Regions from separate parts of the Mesorhizobium kamtschaticum genome, predicted to be linked through region 2. Evidence: predicted binding sites of a transcription regulator. Region 2 holds the regulator's gene; each other region holds the start of a gene.
What was found. Region 2 encodes PhoB, which activates phosphate uptake and scavenging genes when phosphate is short. Its sites were predicted from a motif close to TGTCATNNANCTGTCAT; they were not measured.
Positions count from the first base shown of each region.

Region 1: phnF (phosphonate metabolism transcriptional regulator PhnF) is a predicted target of PhoB. The motif match lies at 3,201-3,217, and genes of this name have one in related genera.
Region 3: phnC (phosphonate ABC transporter ATP-binding protein) is a predicted target of PhoB. The motif match lies at 1,868-1,884, and genes of this name have one in related genera.

Region 1 is NZ_CM149691.1:2,166,752-2,173,487, reverse strand. It holds gene AC0V7N_RS10725 (sugar ABC transporter ATP-binding protein) at 1-118, shown strand, start outside; gene AC0V7N_RS10720 (ABC transporter permease) at 115-1,080, shown strand; gene AC0V7N_RS10715 (zinc-binding alcohol dehydrogenase family protein) at 1,153-2,172, shown strand; gene phnF (phosphonate metabolism transcriptional regulator PhnF) at 2,427-3,176, opposite strand; partial or broken gene phnG (phosphonate C-P lyase system protein PhnG) at 3,297-3,757, shown strand; gene phnH (phosphonate C-P lyase system protein PhnH) at 3,757-4,368, shown strand; gene AC0V7N_RS10695 (carbon-phosphorus lyase complex subunit) at 4,371-5,483, shown strand; gene fosX (FosX/FosE/FosI family fosfomycin resistance hydrolase) at 5,480-5,899, shown strand; gene AC0V7N_RS10685 (hypothetical protein) at 5,896-6,171, shown strand; gene AC0V7N_RS10680 (alpha-D-ribose 1-methylphosphonate 5-phosphate C-P-lyase PhnJ) at 6,177-6,736, shown strand, end outside.
Region 2 is NZ_CM149691.1:1,788,609-1,795,344, forward strand. It holds gene pstS (phosphate ABC transporter substrate-binding protein PstS) at 1-779, shown strand, start outside; gene pstC (phosphate ABC transporter permease subunit PstC) at 846-1,829, shown strand; gene pstA (phosphate ABC transporter permease PstA) at 1,833-2,684, shown strand; gene pstB (phosphate ABC transporter ATP-binding protein PstB) at 2,681-3,484, shown strand; gene phoU (phosphate signaling complex protein PhoU) at 3,510-4,217, shown strand; gene phoB (phosphate regulon transcriptional regulator PhoB) at 4,237-4,926, shown strand; gene AC0V7N_RS08820 (DUF6881 domain-containing protein) at 4,942-5,286, opposite strand; gene AC0V7N_RS08825 (ROK family protein) at 5,302-6,546, opposite strand.
Region 3 is NZ_CM149691.1:2,158,064-2,164,799, reverse strand. It holds gene AC0V7N_RS10665 (DapH/DapD/GlmU-related protein) at 1-497, shown strand, start outside; gene AC0V7N_RS10660 (hypothetical protein) at 602-1,042, shown strand; gene AC0V7N_RS10655 (DUF1868 domain-containing protein) at 1,122-1,832, shown strand; gene phnC (phosphonate ABC transporter ATP-binding protein) at 1,965-2,822, shown strand; gene phnD (phosphonate ABC transporter substrate-binding protein) at 2,925-3,833, shown strand; gene phnE (phosphonate ABC transporter, permease protein PhnE) at 3,890-4,861, shown strand; gene phnE (phosphonate ABC transporter, permease protein PhnE) at 4,865-6,232, shown strand; one part of gene AC0V7N_RS10630 (IS630 family transposase) at 6,433-6,736, shown strand, end outside.

The sequences.
Region 1 (6,736 bases), 380 kb from region 2:
GCATGTGTTCCGGCGCGGCAAGCTGGTGGCCACGCATGGGTTCCACACCGCCAGTCACGAGGACATTCTCACGCAGGCGCTCGCCGAGAAACAAGAAAAACTGGGAGGACAGACATGAGCATCGAGGCGATCCCCGCCGAAAAACCGAAGCGCAACTACAACGTCCTGTTCGGATTGACGCTGCTGGCGCTGCTGGTGCTGCTCTGGATCGTCCTTTCGCTGGCGACGCCAAGCTTCGCCTCGGGCAACAACATCGCCAATCTTCTGCGCCAGGGGTCGATGATCGCCATCATGGCGGTCGGCCAGACCTTCGTCATCATCACCGGCGGCATCGATCTGTCGGTCGGCGCGGTGGTCGGCTTCGCCACCGTCGTCGTCGCGATGATGATCAATGCCGGCTTCCCGATCTGGCTCGCCATTCTGGTGACACTGCTGGTCGGTGTCGCCATCGGCATGTTTCACGGCTTCGGTATCGTCAAGATGGGCCTGCCACCCTTCATCATCACGCTGGCGACGCTGACCTCGCTGCGCGGCATCGGCTTGCTGATGACCAACGGCAATTCGATCAACATCAACAGCGACACATTCACCGCCTTCTCGCGCAATTCCTTCATCGGCATCCCCAATCTGTTCTGGATGGTGATCTTGGTCGGCATTCCGGCCTATATCTTCCTGCATCACAGCCGCTGGGGCCGGTATCTGTTCTCGGTCGGCTCCAACGCCGAGGCCTCGCGCCTGTCCGGCGTCAACGTCCAGCGCACCATCTACATGGCCTACACGCTGTCAGGTCTGTGCGCGGCCTTCGTCGGCGTGCTGCTTGCCGCCCGCATCGGCATCGGCAACCCGACCCAGGCAGAGGGCTGGGAGCTGCAGGCGATCGCCTCGTCGGTCATCGGCGGCACCTCGCTGTTCGGCGCGGTCGGTTCGGTACACGGCCCGCTGCTCGGCGCCTTCATCCTGGCCACCATCAACAACGGCGCCAACCTGCTCAACGTCAACTCGTTCTGGCAGCGCATCATCACCGGCGCGCTGATCATCATCATCGTCTACTTCGACGGGCTGCGGCGCCGCGGCAAGTAGACCGACTCGCAATCGATCGCCGGCCCGACTTGACTGCCGGGCCGGCGATTTCATTAGAGACTGGATTGAAACATGAAAGCCGTCGTCTGCCGCTCGCCCGGAGACCTTGTCCTGGAAGATCGCCCGGCACCTGGCGCCCCGCCCGCCGGCTGGGCTCTGGTCGCGGTCAGCCATGTCGGCATCTGCGGCACCGACTACCACATCTTCGAGGGCAAGCACCCGTTCCTCGCCTATCCCCGCATCATGGGCCACGAAGTGTCAGGGACGATCGTCGAAACCGGCGAAGGCGTCGACCTTGCCGTTGGCGAACCGGTCGTCATCAACCCCTATCTCTCCTGCGGCAAGTGCATCGCCTGCCGGCACGGCAAGCCCAATTGCTGCGTCAGGATCGAGGTGCTCGGCGTCCATCGCGACGGCGCCATGTGCGAACATGTTCTTGTCCCGGCGCAGAATCTTTATCCGGCAAACGGCCTGTCGTTGGCCGATGCCGCCGCCGTCGAATTCCTCGCCATCGGCGCGCATGCCGTGCGGCGCGCGGGCGCCGAACCCGGCGCCCGCACGCTGGTCATCGGCGCCGGCCCGATCGGCCTCGGCACCGCCATCTTCGCCCGCATTGCCGGCCTAGACGTGACGCTGCTCGACATGAGCAGTGAAAGGCTCGCCTTCGCCGACAACGAACTTGGCTTCCGGACCCTCGACGGGTCACGTGGCCCAGTCCTGGATCTGGTCAGGGAGGCGACATCAGGCGAAGGCTTCGATGTGGTCTTCGACGCCACCGGCAACACCCAATCGGTGCAGTCGGCCTTCGCCCATGTCGCCCATGGCGGCACACTGGTGCTGGTCAGCGTCGTCAAGGACGACATCGTCTTTTCCGACCCCGAATTCCACAAACGCGAAATGACGCTGATCGGCAGCCGCAATGCGCTGCGTGCCGACTTCGACCACGTCGCCGCCTCGATCCGCAACGGTGCGGTGCCCCTGGCCAAGCTCGTCACCCACCGCACATCACTTGCCGATACGCCGCGCGATCTCGCCCGCTGGGCGCATGAGAAATCCGGCCTGATCAAGGCTGTGATCGAGGTGGGGTCATAAACATGGCAAGCGGTGAATTGGTTTGAATTGAAGACGTCCCGCGCAGGTCTACCCCCACTCCGTCTCGGCTTCGCCGAGCCACCTTGTATCTACACGAGAGAGATTTCGTGTAGATACAAGGTGGCGCTGCGCAGCAGCGACGGAGTGGGGAAGGCGATCCTCAAACGCCAAGCCGCTGACAAGTGAGCCCGACCGACCTGGTCTGATATCAGCGTGAGTCAGATAATCACGGTCTCGTATAAGGCCGGCACTCCCTACAGCGCCGACAGCCTCAACTCCACCCGCTCAGCCGAGAAACGCGTCTCCGAAAACTGGATCGGCTGGCCGTCCGGCGTCACGTTGACAGCCACCGTGACCAGCACGATAGCGCCCGGCTGCAGATCAAGGGCGGCGAGATCGGCCGCATCGGCGTGGCGCGCCGACAGCACGGTCGATTGCCGGAGATAGTCGTCTATGCCGAAGCGGGCCAGCGACGCGGTGATCGAGCCGGTCTCAGCCATCGCCTTGTCGATGCCGGCAAAGCGCCTGGCCTCGAACCAGCCGGCAGCGCGCGACACCGGCCGGCCATCGGCCTCGCCACGTGTCTCCAGCCTGATCACCTCGGCTCCCCTGGCCAGGCCAAGTCCCTCGGCGACACGCTGGCTGGCCGGCTCTACCGATGAGGAGAGCAGCACGATATGGCGTTCCGATGTCTGCCCCTGCAGACCGGTCGAAAACCGCGTGCGCGCACCGATCGGATAGGACAGCCGCTTGCGTGACAGCACGAAGGTGCCGCGCCCCTGTTCGGCACGCAGCACGCCTTCCTGCACAAGCGCCGATATGGCGCTGCGCACCGTGTGGCGGTTGACGCCATAGCGCTCGGCAAGCGCCACCTCCGGCGGCAGCGCGGCATTCTCGGCGAAATCGCCGGTGGCGATCGCCTGCAGAATCCTGTCGGCGATCTGCCGCCACAACGAAACGCCGCTGCGCCGCTCGATACTGTCAGCCGCCAACTGCCCAATCATAACTTCCCCCAGCCTTATTTCGCTTGTCATCCACTCGTCATGGACTCGCGTTAGGTAATATGTATAATTTGTATAGTTGTCTATATCAATAGACAAATCTAGCAAAGAGGAATGCTGCCGATGCGAGGACAGGAAGCCCGCGACCAGGCCGAACGCAAGGCCGCCATGGCGACGCTGGCGCAATCGAGCGGCGACGACATCGTTCGGCTCTGGAACGAGGCTGGCCTGCCTTCACAAGCCGAACTGCTGCGCGGTCCCGAGACAGGGCTGGTGACGCTGCGCGGCCGTATCGGCGGTGGCGGCGCACCCTTCAATGTCGGCGAAGCGACCGTCACCCGCGCCACTGTCCGGCTGCCATCTGGACAGGTCGGCCATTGCTACGCGCTCGGCCGCGACAAGCAAAAGGCGAAGCTGGCGGCAATAGCCGACGCGCTGTGGCAGGACCCTGCCCGCCGCGCCGAGGTCGAGACCAGGCTGATCGCGCCTCTGAGATCGGCGCTAACGGCTGCGCAGGAAAACGCCGCGCCGAGACGGCGGCAACGAAGGTGGATTTCTTCACCATGGTTCGCGGAGAAGACTGATGGATATCGCAGCGCAATCGATCGAGGGCGGCTTCGCCGATCCGGTGTTCAACGCCCAGACCGTTTTCCGCGCCGTCATGGACGCGATGGCGCGGCCGGGCAGCGTGCAGCCTTTGCCGGCCTTGGCCCGCCCGCCGGCGCCGCTCTCGGCAACCGCTGGCGCCGTAGCCTTGGCGCTGTGCGACAACGACACGCCGCTCTGGCTTGACCCGGCCCTGCACACCTCCGCCGCGATCGGCTCCTGGCTTGGTTTCCACACTGGCGCACCGCTCGCCAACACGCCGGCCGACGCGGATTTCGCCTTTGTCGCCACACCCGCCGAGATGATGGCGCTCGATGGCTTTTCACAGGGAACGCAGGATTATCCCGACCGCTCGACCACGCTGATCCTGCAGGTCAGCGACCTGACCTCAGGCGTTCCACTGCTGCTCGAAGGCCCCGGCATCGAAACCAGCGCCATGATCGCCCCGGCGCAGATGCCGCGTCATTTCGTCGAGCAGTGGAAGCAGAACACCAAGCGCTTCCCGCGCGGCGTCGACATCATCCTCGCCACCGCTGAAGGCGTAGCCTGCCTGCCGCGCACGACGCGCATCAAGACCATGGAGGCTTGAAGATGTATGTCGCGGTAAAAGGCGGCGAAGCCGCAATCGCCAACGCCCACAGCCTGCTCGCCGACCGTCGGCGCGGCGACCGTTCGGTGTCGGCACTGCGCCTCGACCAGATCGTCGAGCAGCTGGCGCTCGGCGTCGACCGGGTGATGAGCGAAGGCTCGCTCTACGACCGGGAACTCGCCGCATTGGCAATCGTCCAGGCCCGCGGCGACATGATCGAGGCGATCTTCCTGGTGCGCGCCTACCGCACCACGCTGCCACGCTTCGGCTACAGCAAGGCCATCGATACCAGCGCGATGCGGGTCGAACGGCGCGTCTCGGCAACCTACAAGGACCTGCCCGGTGGTCAGCTTCTCGGGCCGACCTTCGACTACACGCACCGGCTGCTCGACCCCGAGCTTGCCGCCGGCGCCGATGTCGCCGAACCCTTGCAGCGTGAGACGGAGGCGCAGGCCATGCCGCGCGTCTCGGCGATCCTCGCCCGCGAAGGCCTGATCGAACCGGATGGCGAGATGCCGCAGGACCATGTCCCCGGTGACATCACCCGCGAGCCGCTGGAATTCCCGATGGCGCGCGACATCCGCCTGCAGGCGTTGTCGCGTGGCGACGAGGGTTTCCTGCTGGCGCTCGGCTATTCCACCCAGCGCGGCTATGCCCGCAACCATCCCTTTGTCGGCGAAATCCGCATCGGCGAGGTCGAGCTGGAACTCGACGTTCCCGAACTGCCCTTCGCGGCATCCCTCGGCGCGGTGCGGGTCACCGAATGCCAGATGGTCAACCAGTTCAAGGGATCGGCCAAGGCGCCGCCACAATTCACCCGCGGCTACGGCCTGGTCTTCGGCCAGAGCGAGCGCAAGGCGATGGCCATGGCGCTGTGCGACCGGGCGCTGCGCGCCTCTGAACTCGGCGAGGACATTGTCGCCGCCGCCCAGGACGAGGAGTTTGTCATCTCGCATTCCGACAACGTCCAGGCGACCGGCTTCGTCGAGCATCTGAAGCTGCCGCACTATGTCGATTTCCAGGCTGAACTCGACCTCGTACGCCGCATGCGCGCCGAATATGAGGCTCGCGAAAACCCCGCGAAGGTCGAAGAGAAGCGGGAGGCCGCGGAATGATCGAAGGCCTGTCCCACATGACCTTCATCATCCGCGATCTCGAGCGGATGACTGCTATCCTTGAAGGCGTATTCGAAGCGCGCGAGGTCTATGCCAGCGACGCCGAACAGTTCTCGCTGTCGCGCGAAAAATTCTTCCTGATCGGCGATATCTGGATCGCCATCATGGAAGGCGAGGCGCTGCCGGAGCGCAGCTACAACCACATCGCCTTCAAGATCGATGACGCCGATTTCGACCGTTACGCCGAGCGTGTCGCCAAGTTAGGCCTCGACATGCGCCCGCCGCGTCCGCGCGTCGAGGGCGAAGGCCGCTCGATCTATTTCTACGACGACGACAACCACATGTTCGAACTGCACACCGGCACGCTCAATGAGCGGCTGGCGCGCTATGCCAGGGGATTGGAGACGGTGCAATGAACTTAGTGCCCGACGCCCCCATGGCCGCCACCATCGTGGGAATGACCGCCATAGCCATCATACCCGGAGTAGCCACCACCTCCGCCGCCCATGGACTCACCTTGAGAGCCCTCCTTTGGGGCCGGAAGAACCATGCGCCGAAGGAAAAAGAGAACGACTCCGGCGAACACCACCAACAGAATTCCGAGATGCATCCATCCGGTCGAGTTCATCTGAATTCGCCCCTGTTTCCGCGTCCTGGACGTCAATTCGATAGCACAAAGCGGATGTGATCGCCATGACCGACATCGCCACCTACAACTTCGCCTATCTCGACGAGCAGACCAAAAGGATGATCCGCAGGGCGATCCTCAAGGGCATCGCCATCCCCGGCTATCAGGTGCCGTTCGCCTCGCGCGAAATGCCGATGCCCTATGGCTGGGGCACCGGCGGCGTCCAGGTCACCGCCTCGATCATCGGCCCCGACGACGTGCTGAAGGTGATCGACCAGGGCGCCGACGACACCACCAACGCGGTCTCGATCCGTGCCTTCTTCAAGAAGGTCACCAATGTCGCCGTCACCACCGACACCGCCAGCGCCACCATCATCCAGACCCGCCACCGCATCCCGGAACATCCGCTGACCGCAGGCCAGGTACTGGTCTACCAGGTGCCGATCCCGGAGCCACTGCGCTTCCTCGAACCACGCGAGACGGAAACGCGCAAGATGCATGCGCTGGAAGAATACGGCCTCATGCATGTGAAGCTCTATGAGGACATCGCCAAGCACGGCCGCATCGCCACCACCTACGCCTATCCGGTGAAGGTCGAGGGCCGCTATGTGATGGACCCCTCGCC
Region 2 (6,736 bases):
ACGGCCTCGTGCAGTTCCCGATGGTGATGGGCGGCATCGTGCCGATCGTCAACCTCACGGGCGTCAAGCCGGGCGAACTGGTTCTCGACGGCAAGACGATTGCCCAGATCTATCTCGGCGCCATCACCACCTGGGATGATGCCGCGATCAAGGCGCTGAACCCCAGCCTCAAGCTGCCGTCGACCGCGATCGCCGTCGTGCATCGTTCGGACGGCTCGGGCACCACCTTCAACTTCACCAACTACCTGGTGAAGCTCTCGCCCGACTGGAAGGACAAGGTTGGTTCGGACACCGCCGTCGAATGGCCCACGGGCGTCGGCGCCAAGGGCAGCGAAGGCGTTGCCAACACCGTCAAGCAGACGGACGGCGGCATCGGCTATGTCGAATACGCCTATGCCAAGCAGAACAACCTGTCGTATTCCAAAATGCTGAATGCAGCCGGCAAGGTCGTCGAGCCGTCGCTCGAATCCTTCGGCGCTGCCGCTTCGAATGCCGACTTCAAGACTGCCAAGAACTTCAACGTCATCATCACCAACGAGCCCGGCGACACCACCTGGCCGATCGCGGCCTCGACCTGGGTCCTGATCCACAAGGCTCCGGATGATGCCGCCGCCACCGGCGAAGCCCTGAAGTTCTTTGCCTGGGCCTACAAGGACGGCAAGGAAACCGCCAAGGCGCTCGACTATGTCTCGATCCCCGACAGCGTCGTCGACCTGATCAAGGCTTCGTGGAAGGCCGACATCCAGGCCGACGGCAAGCCCGTCTACGCCGGCGAGTAACATCCCCTGAAGGAGCGCCGCGCCCTGCGGCGCTCCTTTTCCTTCACTCAAAGAGCCGAGCTTGACATGAGCGCTGTCCAGGAAGCCTTGCCAGCCGTTAGAAGTTCGCGCGATGCCACCGTCCGACGCTTCGCGCTGACCGACTCGATCTTCCATGGAATGACCCGCGCTGCCGCGATCCTGGTGCTGGTCCTGCTCGGCGGCGTTGCGATCTCGCTGTTTGCCGGCTCCTGGCAAGCCCTCTCGACCTTCGGTTTCTCCTTCCTGACCAGCGAGAGCTGGAACCCGGTGACGGAGAAATTCGGTGCCCTGGCGCCGATCTACGGCACCATCATCACCTCAGCCATCGCCATCCTGATCGCCGTGCCGCTCGGCATCGGCATCGCCATCTTCCTCACCGAGCTTTGCCCGCGCCCGCTGCGGCGCCCGATCGGCATGGCGGTGGAATTGCTGGCCGGCATCCCTTCAATCATCTACGGCATCTGGGGCCTGTTCGTCCTGGCACCGTTCCTGCAGACGACCGTGCAGCCCTTCATCATCAGCGTGTTCCACGGCGTACCTGGCCTCAACAGCCTGTTTGCCGGCCCGCCCTATGGCATCGGCCTGCTGACCTCGTCGATGATCCTGGCCATCATGGTGCTGCCGTTCATCACCTCGATCACCAAGGACGTCTTCGACACGGTGCCGCCCGTATTGAAGGAATCGGCCTACGGCATTGGCTGCACGACCTGGGAAGTGACCCGCCGCGTCGTCATCCCATACACCCGCATCGGCATCATGGGCGGCGTCATGCTCGGCCTCGGCCGCGCGCTCGGCGAAACCATGGCGGTGACATTCGTCATCGGCAACGCGCACCGCATCTCGACCTCGCTGTTCGCGCCGGCAACGACGATCTCCGCGACCATCGCCAACGAATTCACCGAAGCGGTCGGCGATCTCTACACCTCTTCGCTGGTGGCGCTCGGCCTCATCCTGTTCGTCATCACTTTCCTGATCCTTGCCATCGCACGCTACATGCTGATGCGCATCGACGCCCGCACGGGAGCCTGACCGATGTCGACAGCCACGTCGCTTCACCAGAGCCGCAAGCGCAAGAATGGCGTGATGATGACGCTGTGCGTTGCCGCCGCCGGCATCGGCCTTGCCTGGCTGGCGCTCATCCTCGGCGCACTGCTCTACAAGGGCCTTTCAGGTGTCAATCTTGCGGTCTTCACGGAAATGACGCCGCCGCCCGGCGATGCCGGCGGTCTGCTCAACGCTATCTACGGCAGCATCGTCATGACCATCATCGGCATCATCGTCGGCACGCCGATCGGTGTGCTGGCCGGCACCTACATGGCTGAATACGGCCGTTTCTCGAAACTCACCACCGTGGTGCGCTTCATCAACGACATCCTTCTGTCGGCGCCGTCGATCATTATCGGCCTGTTCGTCTATGAGCTGATGGTGCGGCCTATGGGGCACTTCTCGGCGATCGCCGGCGCCGTCGCGCTTGCCATCCTGGTCATCCCGGTCGTCGTGCGCACCACTGAAGATATGCTCAACCTGGTGCCCAACGCCTTGCGCGAAGCCGGCACCGCGATCGGTGCGCCGCGCTGGGTGGTCATCAAGTCGGTTGCCTACCGCGCCGCAATGTCGGGCATCGTCACCGGCATATTGCTGGCCATCGCCCGCATCTCCGGCGAGACGGCACCCCTTCTTTTCACGGCGCTGAACAACCAGTTCTGGTCGAGCAATCTCAACGCGCCGATGGCCAGCCTGCCAGTCACCATCTTCCAGTTCGCTCTCAGCCCTTACGAGGAATGGCAGCAGCTGGCCTGGACTGGCGCACTCATCATCACATTGACGGTTCTCGCGCTCAGCATCGTTGCGCGCAGCCTGACCGGACGCAGAGAGGACAAATGAGCCAGATGTTGTCTCCAGACATGACGATCGCCGCCGAGGCAGCCGCCAAGGTAAAGATCGAGGTCAAGAACCTCAACTTCTACTACGGCCAGTCGAAGGCGCTGAAGGATATCACGCTATCGCTGCCCGAGCGCAGTGTCACCGCCTTCATCGGACCGTCGGGTTGCGGAAAGTCGACGCTGCTGCGCGTCTTCAACCGCATCTATGAACTCTATCCCAAGCAGACCGCCGAGGGCCAGGTGCTGCTCGACGGTCAGAACGTTCTCGACCGTTCGCAAGACCTCAACCTGCTGCGCACCAAGATCGGAATGGTGTTCCAGAAGCCGACGCCGTTCCCGATGTCGATCTATGAGAACATCGCCTTCGGCGTCAGGCTCTATGAGAAGATCAGCAAGGCCGAGATGGACGGCCGCGTTGAGCAGGCGCTGAAGCGCGCAGCCCTGTGGAACGAGGTCAAGGACAAGCTCAATGCCAGCGGCCTCAGCCTGTCAGGCGGGCAGCAGCAGCGGCTGTGCATCGCCCGTACCGTGGCCGTGAAGCCGGAAGTCATCCTGCTCGACGAGCCGGCCTCGGCGCTCGACCCGCTGTCGACCGCCAAGATCGAGGAGCTGATCGACGAGCTGCAGGCCGACTACACGATCGTCATCGTCACCCACAACATGCAGCAGGCGGCGCGCGTCTCGAAGCAGACTGCTTTCATGTATCTGGGCGAACTGGTCGAGTTCGACAAAACCGAGAAGATCTTCACGTCGCCTCGCGAGAAGCGCACGCAAGACTACATCACCGGCCGCTTCGGCTGATCTCACGCATACGAGGACCAGGATCATGGCCGAACACACAGTCGCAGCCTTCGACGAGGATCTCGGACAGATCAGCAGGCTGATCAGCGACATGGGCGATCTAGCCGGCTCGATGGTCGGTGGCGCCACCAAGGCGCTGCTGAATTCCGACAATGCGCTGGCACAGCGCGTGGTCTCCGACGATGCCATCATGGACGCGCGCCAGCGCGAACTCGACGACCGCGCCATCACGCTGATCGCCAAGCGCCAGCCAATGGCCGACGATCTGCGTCATGTCGTCGGCTCGATCCGCATGGCTGGCGATCTCGAGCGCATTGGCGACCTTGCCAAGAACATCGCCAAGCGCGTCGGCACCGTCGGTCTCAGCGCCACGCCGCGCGACCTGTCGCATTCCATCGACGCTATGGCACAGCTGGTGCTGATCCAGGTGCAGGGCGTGATCGAAGAGTATGCGGCGCGCGATGCCGCGGCACTGGCGAAGCTGCGCGCCGACGACGAACGCATCGACGTCAAATACACCTCCGTCTTCCGCGAACTGCTGACCTACATGATGGAGGATCCGCGCAACATCACGGCTTGCACGCATCTGCTGTTCTGCGCCAAGAATCTCGAACGCATCGGCGACCACGTGACCAACATTGCCGAAAACGCCTACTATGTCCTGACCGGCACGCAGTTGCCCGCTAATCGTCCCAAGCAGGACGAGACGGCGATGTCGGCGCCCGCGGCCTGACGCAAGAGGTGACCAATCGATGATCGCGCCACGCATTATGGTGGTGGAGGATGAGGAGCCGCTGGGGGTGCTGCTCCGTTACAATCTTGAATCCGAAGGCTACCAGGTGGAGGTGGTGCCGCGCGGCGACGAGGCTGAAATCCGCCTGCAGGAGAACGTGCCCGACCTTCTGGTGCTCGACTGGATGGTGCCGGCGGTGTCCGGCATCGAACTCTGTCGGCGCCTGCGGATGCGGCCCGAGACCGAGCGGCTGCCGATCATCATGCTGACCGCGCGGGGTGAAGAAAGCGACCGCGTACGTGGGCTCTCCACCGGCGCCGACGACTATCTGGTCAAGCCGTTCTCGACGCCGGAATTCATGGCTCGCGTCAAGGCGCTGCTGCGCCGCGCCAAGCCGGAAGTTCTGTCCAGTGTGCTCAAGGTCGGCGACATCGTGCTCGACCGTGAATCGCACCGGGTCTATCGCAAGAAGAGCGAGATCCGGCTCGGGCCGACCGAATTCCGTCTGCTCGAATTCATGATGCGCCATCCCGGCCGCGTGTTCTCGCGCAGCCAGCTGCTCGACAATGTCTGGGGCGAGACGATCTACATCGACGAGCGCACGGTGGACGTGCATGTCGGCCGGCTGCGCAAGGCGGTCAACAATGGCCGCATGCCGGACGTCATCCGCACCATCCGCGGTGCGGGCTACGCTATTCGGGAAGATTAGACGGCGGTCTGGGGTTCACTCGGTGCCTTCCAGGCGAGACAGCGCAGCCCAAAGCGCGTCGAATTCAGCTTTGGTGATCTCGCGGACTTGCCAGTCACCTTGCTCGACCTCTTCTACTGTCGGCAGTTCCCCTTCGGGCAGGTGATCGCCGTTGAGGCCTCCGGGATATGCGAGGAGCACGCGACCATCGGCGTATACGTGGATTGCCCGACAACCAAGGTTCTCAGCATCGCATTCGAAATAGTACACGACTGGCAGATCCGGGTCTCCGGACGAGACATTCATGAGCCAGTGAACGGGAGGGCCGAAGTCCGGCAGGTAATATGTCACGCCAAGTCGGTTCTTGTAGCTCTTCATCATGGACATCGGTCGTGCTCAGGCCACGCTCTTTCCGGCGCCAGCTCGTGCCTGCACGCCCGGTGCGAAAATCTCCTGGTCGACGAAGGTCAGCGCACGCATGGCGCAGCCCTCGCGGATCAGCGGCAGTTCGTTCGGTTCGGTGTCGAAGGAAATCGATTTCGAGTGCTGGCCGCCGGCGGTCTGGGCGATGGCCTCGCGCAATGCCGGCTCGATCAGGTCGAAGGCGGCGGCACTGACGCCGACCATGGCGACGGGTGCGGGATCGATCAGCGCGAACAGGCTGCCGAGGCCATAGCCCAGTGCCTCGCCGGCCTTGCGGTAGGCTTCGCGCTCAGGTCCGTCTCTTTCCCTTGCGGTGGCGGCGAGTGCCCGCATCTGCGTGTCGCTGACGTCGGCGACCGGCTCGGTGTCCTCACTGAGCTGCCTGGCGTTGCGCCAGATGGCATAGTTGCCGGCATAGGCCTCGACGCAGCCGCGGCGCCCGCAGCGGCAGAGCGCGCCGCCTGGCCGGTGGATCATGTGGCCGAACTCGCCGCCCGAGGAATGAGTGCCGGTGAACAGCTCGCCCTTCAGCACCAGGCCCATGCCGATGCCGTGCGACAGAAGGATGGCGATGAAGTCGTCGCGGTAGCGCTCGGGATCGCGCCAGCGCAGCGCCACCGCCATCATGTTGCAGTCGTTCTCCATGGTGGCGGGGATGCGGAACTCGGCTTCGAGTATGTCGGCGAAGGCGATGTCGGTCTGCGGCGTGATCGGCGACCAGAGCATCGCCCGGGCCTCGGTGTCGGTGATGCCCTGGATCGCCAGCGCGATGCGAGCGACGCTGCGCACGTCGATATCGGGATCGTCGAGGCGCCGCCGTACGATGGCGACGCATTCGCCGATCAGCGCTTCGCGCGACATGGTCAGCGTGTCCAGCCGGCGCTGTTCCTCTGATACCACCTGGCCGGCATAGTCGATGACGGCGACGGAGAGGAAATTCAGCGACAGCACCACGGTCATGACAGCCGCGGCCTCCGGATTGAGGCCGAGGCCGACCTGCGGCCTGCCGCGTTTCAGTGCGCCGGCCTCGCTCGGCTTGCTCTCGGCCAGTATGCCTTCGCCGATCAGGTCGGAAGAGATCGCCGATATGGTCGAATGGCTGAGGCCGGTGGTCGCTGCGATCTCGGTGCGCGAGGGCCGACCGGCCCGGCGCACGGCCGTAATCACCATGGCGCGGTTGCGCCGGCGCAGATCGTCGTGGCGGATTCCGACCGACATCTTTCCCACATCCTCCTGGTCGCCGCGGTTCCTCCGGCCCCTCGAACGCTGCCGACGACACGGTCAAATACTGGCAGAAGCGGCCCGTCCTGTCATTTATTTATTCCGAGGCTCGAAAAAAATTCACAAGGGCATCAAAATCCATCAGAATCGTTGTTGACAGCGTTCCGGTGTTGGATCAGTGTTTTTT
Region 3 (6,736 bases), 370 kb from region 2:
ACTATTCCTACATGATGCAAGACTGCGCCGTCTGGTGCGCGACGATCGGCAAGTTTGCCAACATCGCGGCAAGCGTGCGCCTCAACGCCACCAACCACCCGACATGGCGGCCGACGCTGCACCACTTCACCTACCGCGCCTCGGACTATTGGGACGACGCCGAGCACGAGAGCGAATTCTTCGCTCAGCGCCGCGCCAAACGCGTCACCATCGGCCACGACACCTGGCTCGGCCACGGCTCGACCGTCCTGCCCGGCGTCACCGTCGGCGATGGCGCCGCGGTCGGCGCCGGCGCCGTCGTGTCGAAGGATGTCGCCCCCTATACCATCGTCGCCGGCGTGCCGGCCAAGCCGATCCGCGAGCGCTTCGACCGCCGCACCGCCGAGCGCTTCCAGGCACTCGCTTGGTGGGATTGGGACCACGCCAGGCTGCGCGCGGCGCTGGACGATTTTCGCGCGCTTGAGGCAGAGGCTTTCCTCGAGAAGCATGGCGACTGACAATTTGCGTTCGCCCGCGGCGGCGAATAGCGATCGGCCTTGAGGCCGTATTTAGCCCATTATTGGGTGTACTTTTACCACACTTGAGAGTCGTGGAGGTCGGTATGCTCAAACGGTGGATTGGGCCTTGCCTATTTGGGCTAGCGGCGCTCCTGCCTCAGCATGCCATCACGGCCGAACTGCCAAAGACCGATCCTCGCGGCGCTGTCTTGTGCGCTTGGATGATTTATACCGAAATTGAAGCGGTCGGCGAGGCCTGCTCTCCGCAACAGGATCGCGACTTTCTCGTCTTCCTTCAATCTCAGATCGATCGCATTAAAGCGTTTATCGTGCGGGATTCAGATACCACGCAGGCGACGCTCGAGGAGCAGCAACGCCAAGTCCGGGCGAGCGAGGCGCATCGCAGCAGTGTCTCGTGCCAGCCGGACAGCGAGAGTATGCAAATGTACAATGCAATCAAGTCGGTCGACCGTCGGCAAATTATTGCCGATATGGATAAGCTCCTTGAAGTTGATCGTGAGCCTGTAGCAAATCCTTGCCTTTGAAGGTCCTTCGCGTCCGGTCCTGTTTCATATCCGTGACACATGACTCGGACAGGACCCCATCTCCCCCAAGGAGATCGCCATGCTCGACATCGTCAGACCCTCGCTCGCCGGATTCTTCGCCGGCTCCAATCCAACACCACCAGCGCATCTCGGCACACGCTACGACACGTCAGGCAATTTCCTGACCGAGCCCGGCAACACCGTCGTCAGCCATCTCACCAGCGGTTCGCCGTCCGAGGCCGTGGTGCTTGCGGTGCGCGACAAGATGCTGGCGATGCCCGACGCCGACCGGCTGGCCTTCACGCCCGTCTCCAGCCTGCATATGACGCTGTTTCAGGGCATCATCGAATATCGCCGCCGCTTGCCCTACTGGCCGCAGGACGTGCCGCTCGACACCAGCATCGATGCCATGACCCGCCTCTATCTGGAGCGCTTGAAAGGGTTCGAGGGTTTCGGACCCTTCAAAATCAAAGTGGTCGAAATCGTGCCGACCGGCCTTACTGTTGCCGGTGCGACCGACGAGGACGTGCGCATCATGCGTCAATGGCGCGATGCGTTGGCGGTGCCGTTCGGCTACCGGCACCCCGATCACGACGCTTATGTCTTCCACATCACCTTCGCCTACCAGATCCAGCGTCTGGCAGATGACAGAGCCGCCGCGTGGCAGGCGCTGTTCGATGAGGGCCTGGCACTTTTCGCACGGCAGGCACCGGTGATCGAGATCAAGGCCCCCGCCTTCTGCGCCTTCCGCGACATGAAGCATTTCGAGGAATTGCTGGTGCTTGGCTGATTGCCGGCTGGGCGTCAGCCGTCGCGCCTGTGGAGCGTAACAAAACTGACATGCTGGCGACACGGCAGGTTCATGTGGCTGGGTTAGGCGAGAGCCTGACGATCAATAAGGCCCGGACTGGAGCCCAGCCCCATGTCAGCAAGCTCTGCCACACTCGAAATCCGCGGCGTCAGCCGACGATTTGGCAAGAACACCGCTGTCAGCAACGTCAACATCTCGATCCCGCAGGGTCAGATGGTCGGCGTCATTGGCCGTTCGGGTGCCGGCAAATCGACCCTTCTTCGCATGATCAACCGTCTTGTCGACCCCAGCCAGGGGTCGATTTTTTTTGACGGCGCCGAGGTCTCCCAGCTGCGCGGCTCGCCGCTGCGGCGTTGGCAGCGCGACTGCGCCATGATTTTCCAGCAGTTCAACCTGGTGCCGCGTCTCGACGTGCTGACCAACGTGCTGCTTGGCAAGTTGAACCACCGTTCGACCCTGTCCAATCTTCTCGGCATGTTCTCGCGCGCCGAGTGCGCCGAGGCGGTCGCCGCGCTCGAGCGGCTCGACATCGCCCGCACCGCGCTTCAGCCAGCCGGCACCTTGTCTGGTGGACAACAGCAGCGCGTCGCCATCGCCCGCGCCCTGATGCAGCAGCCCAAGGTGATCCTCGCCGACGAGCCGATCGCCTCACTCGACCCGCTCAATGCCAAGGTGGTGATGGATTCGCTGCAGGACATCAATCTGCGTGAAGGCATCACCGTCGTCACCAATCTGCACACGCTCGATACCGCGCGCACCTATTGCAACCGCATCATCGGCATGGCCGCCGGCAAGGTCGTCTTCGATGGCCCGCCCGAAGAGCTCAACCGCGAGGCCGTGCGTCTCGTTTATGGCGCCGACAGCAATGGCGGCGAAATCGCCGAGGCCATCACCTCGACCAGCGTTGCCTTCAGGCAAAAGATTGCAGCATCCGCCGGACCGCTCGAGCCTGCATTCCCAGGTTACTGAGTTCAAGAAAGAGCGGCTCGGATCGTCCGCCCACGTCAAGGGCACCTGTCCAAATCGATAACGCTGCCGGCGCGGGGCCGGAACCTACAGGAGAGATAACAGATGTTCAGGAAGATGGTTCTCAGTGCCGTTTCGGTGCTCGCCATGGCCACCAGCATGGCCCACGCCGCCGATCTGAAGGAATTCCGCGTCGGCATTCTGGGCGGTGAAAACGAAACCGACCGGCTGCGCAACTACCAGTGCCTGGCCGACCATCTGAAGACCGAATTCGGCTTCGAGAAGGTCTCGCTGTTCCCCGCCGCCGACTATGACGGCGTCATCCAGGGCCTGCTCGGCGGCACGCTCGACTTCGCCGAACTCGGCGCCTCCGGCTACGCCAGCGTTGTCTTGAAGGACCCGAAAGCCGTCACCCCGATCCTCACCACCCAGCAGACCGATGGCGCAACCGGCTATTATTCGATCGGCCTGGCGCTCAAGTCCTCCGGCATCACCGACATCAAGTCGGCCAAGGGCAAGAAACTTGGCTATGCCGATCCGGATTCGACCTCCGGCTATCTGATCCCGCTGACCCAGATTCCGAAGACCACCGGCGCTTCGAACGAGACCTTCTTCGCTTCGACCCAGTTCAACGGCGGCCACGAGAACAACGTTCTGGCCGTGCGCGACGGCAAGGTCGACGTCGCGGTGGACGATTCCTCCGGCATCGGCGACTTCAAGAACGGCTACACCTCCGGCACCTTCCACAAGGAAGTCGCCAAGGGCGCCGTCGACCCCAACGACTTCGTCGAAGTCTGGCGCTCGGGCCTGATCCCGAACGGCCCGCTGGTCGTGCGCACCGCGCTCGGCGACGAGATGACCGCCAAGCTCGCCGCTTTCTTCACCGAGCTCCCGAAGAAGGACAAGGCCTGCTTCGAAGGCGTCGAAGGTGGCGATTTTACCGGCTACGTCCCGGTGAAGCCGGACTTCTACAGCGTCATCGTCGAAGCCCGTAAGGCAGCCATCGGCGGCTAACGGCGAAATCGAAAAGGGCGGTGTAAAAAAACACCGCCCTTCTTGCATCTCCGATCATGACCCTTTCCGTGACAGCCCCCTCTTTGACAGCCTCTTCTGGCGCCACCCACCAGATGGCCGATGCCTGGCGGCGCCAGACGTCGCTGCGCCGGTTCTATACGGTGCTCGGCGTCGGCCTGCTGCTCGTCGCAATGTTCGCCAGCATGTGGTTCGCCGACGAGGCCAATGCCGGGCACTTCTTCGACCGGCTGCCGCATATCCTGGATTTCCTGAGCTGGCTCATCCCCAAGGACTGGAACGACGTCTGGCGAGCCTTGCTCGACATTGCCTCGCCGCATGACACCGGCACGCAGGAATTCAACTTCCCGCTCGGCCGCGTCTATGTCTGGGGCGGGTTCTACATCCCCGAATATTTCGAGCTGATGCTGACCACGGTGAACATGGCCCTGGTTTCGACCTTCATCGGCTTCATCTTCGCGGTGCCCTTTTCCTTCATCGCCGCGCGCAATCTGACGCCCCATCCGGTGCTCCGGCTGGTCGTCAAGCGTTTCATGGAGCTGTTGCGCGCCTTTCCGGAAATCGTCATCGCCGGCCTGTTCGCGGCCATCGTTTCGGCCGGTCCGATCGCCGCCATCATCGCCATCGGCCTGCATTCGATCGGCGCACTCGGCAAGCTGTTCTACGAGGTCAACGAGAACATCGACATGCGTGCCGAGGAAGGTCTGCGCGCGGTCGGCGCCAACTGGTTCGAGCGGGTGCGCTTTGCCGGCCTGCCGCAGGTGCTGCCCAATTTCATGTCCTACACACTGCTGCGCGTCGAGATCAATGTCCGCGTCTCGACCATCATCGGCGCCGTCGGCGGCGGCGGCATCGGCGAGGAATTGAAGCTGTCCATCTCGCGTGGCTTCGGCGCCAAGACGCTGGCGCTGGTGCTGCTGTTGTTCACCACCATCTTCATCATCGACCAGTTTTCCGCCTGGCTGCGCCGCAAGCTGGTCGGCGAACAAGCCTTTATGATGGGAGCATGAACCATGGCGACCATGACCGCCGAGGAGATGCTGTCGATCGAGGAGCGCTATCCCCAGGTGTTCCGGCGGCCGCTCTACAAGCGCTTCGCCCCGCTCTTCCTGTTTATCGGCATCCTGACTTACCTCATCTACGTCCTGTGGTTCTTCAGCCTGCCGCAGGTGCTGCGGGAATCGCACTGGGAGCGTCTGCCGCTCTTCCTCACACAATGGGTCAGCTACGATTTACAGCCCGAATTCCGGCTCGACCAGCCGGAGATCACGCCCAAATACCCGCGCTTTTCCGCTCTTGGCGAGAACCCGAACCCCGACTGGGTGATCAAGAACCCGGACGGCACCTTCACAGTGCTGATCGACGGTCCGGCAAAATCCGTCACCTTCGACAAGGCGCAGGCGACGATCGTCGCCAACGGCCAGACCGTGCCGGTTTCGCTGACCAGCGGCAAGCCGGTGATCACGGGCCCGGTGCCGGACTGGATCACCGCGCATGACGACGAAGTGGTCGCCAAGATGGGCTTCGTCGGCGAGGTGCGCGTCACCGTCGACCGCGTCAAGGTGCGCAAGCGCTTCCTCGGCTGGGCGAATTTCGTCTTCGACACGCGCTCGCCCTTCTTCGGCAAATCAGCGGGAGAAGTGGTTTCCCTGATCATATCCGGGCCCGAGCTGAAACCGGGCACCTCGAATCTGGCGCTGGCCGGCGACAACATCTGGAACAACGCCCAATGGCAGCACGGCGACGTCTGGACGAAGCTGCTGCAGACCATCGTCATGGCGTTCCTTGGCACGCTGCTCGGCGGTATCGTCGCCTTCCCGCTGGCCTTCTTCGCCGCCCGCAACATCACGCCGAGCGGCGCGCTCAGCCAGGTGCTCAAACGCTTCTTCGACTTCATGCGCTCGGTCGATATGCTGATCTGGGCGCTGTTCTTCACCCGCGCCTTCGGCCCCGGCCCGCTGGCCGGCAGTGCTGCGATCTTCTTCACCGAGATCGGCACGCTCGGCAAAACCTATTCCGAGGCGCTGGAAAACATCGACGACAAGCCTCGTGAAGGGGTGCTGTCGACCGGCGCCAACGGTCTCCTGGTGCAGCGCTACGGCGTCATGCCGGAAGTGATACCCGTCTTCATCAGCCAGACGCTCTACCAGTGGGAATCCAACACCCGCGGCGCCACCATCATCGGCGCCGTCGGCGCCGGCGGCATCGGCCTGAAATTGTGGGAAGCGATGCGCACCAACTCCAACTGGGCCAACGTCTTCTACATGGTGCTGCTGATCCTGCTCGTCGTCTTCATCTTCGACAACATCTCAAACTTCCTGCGCCGCAGGCTGAGCCGCACCATCCACGACTACAACAGGATCCAGGCCGAGCAGGGGTGATCGGCCTGACGCCAGCGGCCACACCTCGCGCCTTCGTCATCCACGGGCGGAGCAAGGAGCGAAGCGACGCGGCGCAGACCCGAGGATCCATGCCGTGACGTCTGCGCTAGAGCGGTTCACGGCTTGATGGAATCGAAGGGGATTCCCGATTTGTCGGTTTTGTGATTCAAGATGCTGGCTGGAGTGGAGGCCAGCATCTGATGACCCGACCTCTTTCCAATGACCTTCGCGAGCGGGTTGTGGCGGCAGTTTTGAGTGGTGAAAGCCGCCGGTCTGCCGCCAAACGGTTCGGCATTTCGATTTCGGCCGCGGTGAAGCTGTTGCAGCGCCATGGGACGACCGGCTCGGTGGCGCCGGGCAAGATGGGTGGGCATCGCAAGAGGCTACTGGAGCCGCACCGTGCCTTCATCGAGGCGCGTATACGTGAGATGCCGCATCTGACGCTGCACGGTCTGAAGGATGAGTTGGCTGGTCGCGGGGTCAAGGTCTCGCACAACGCGGTGT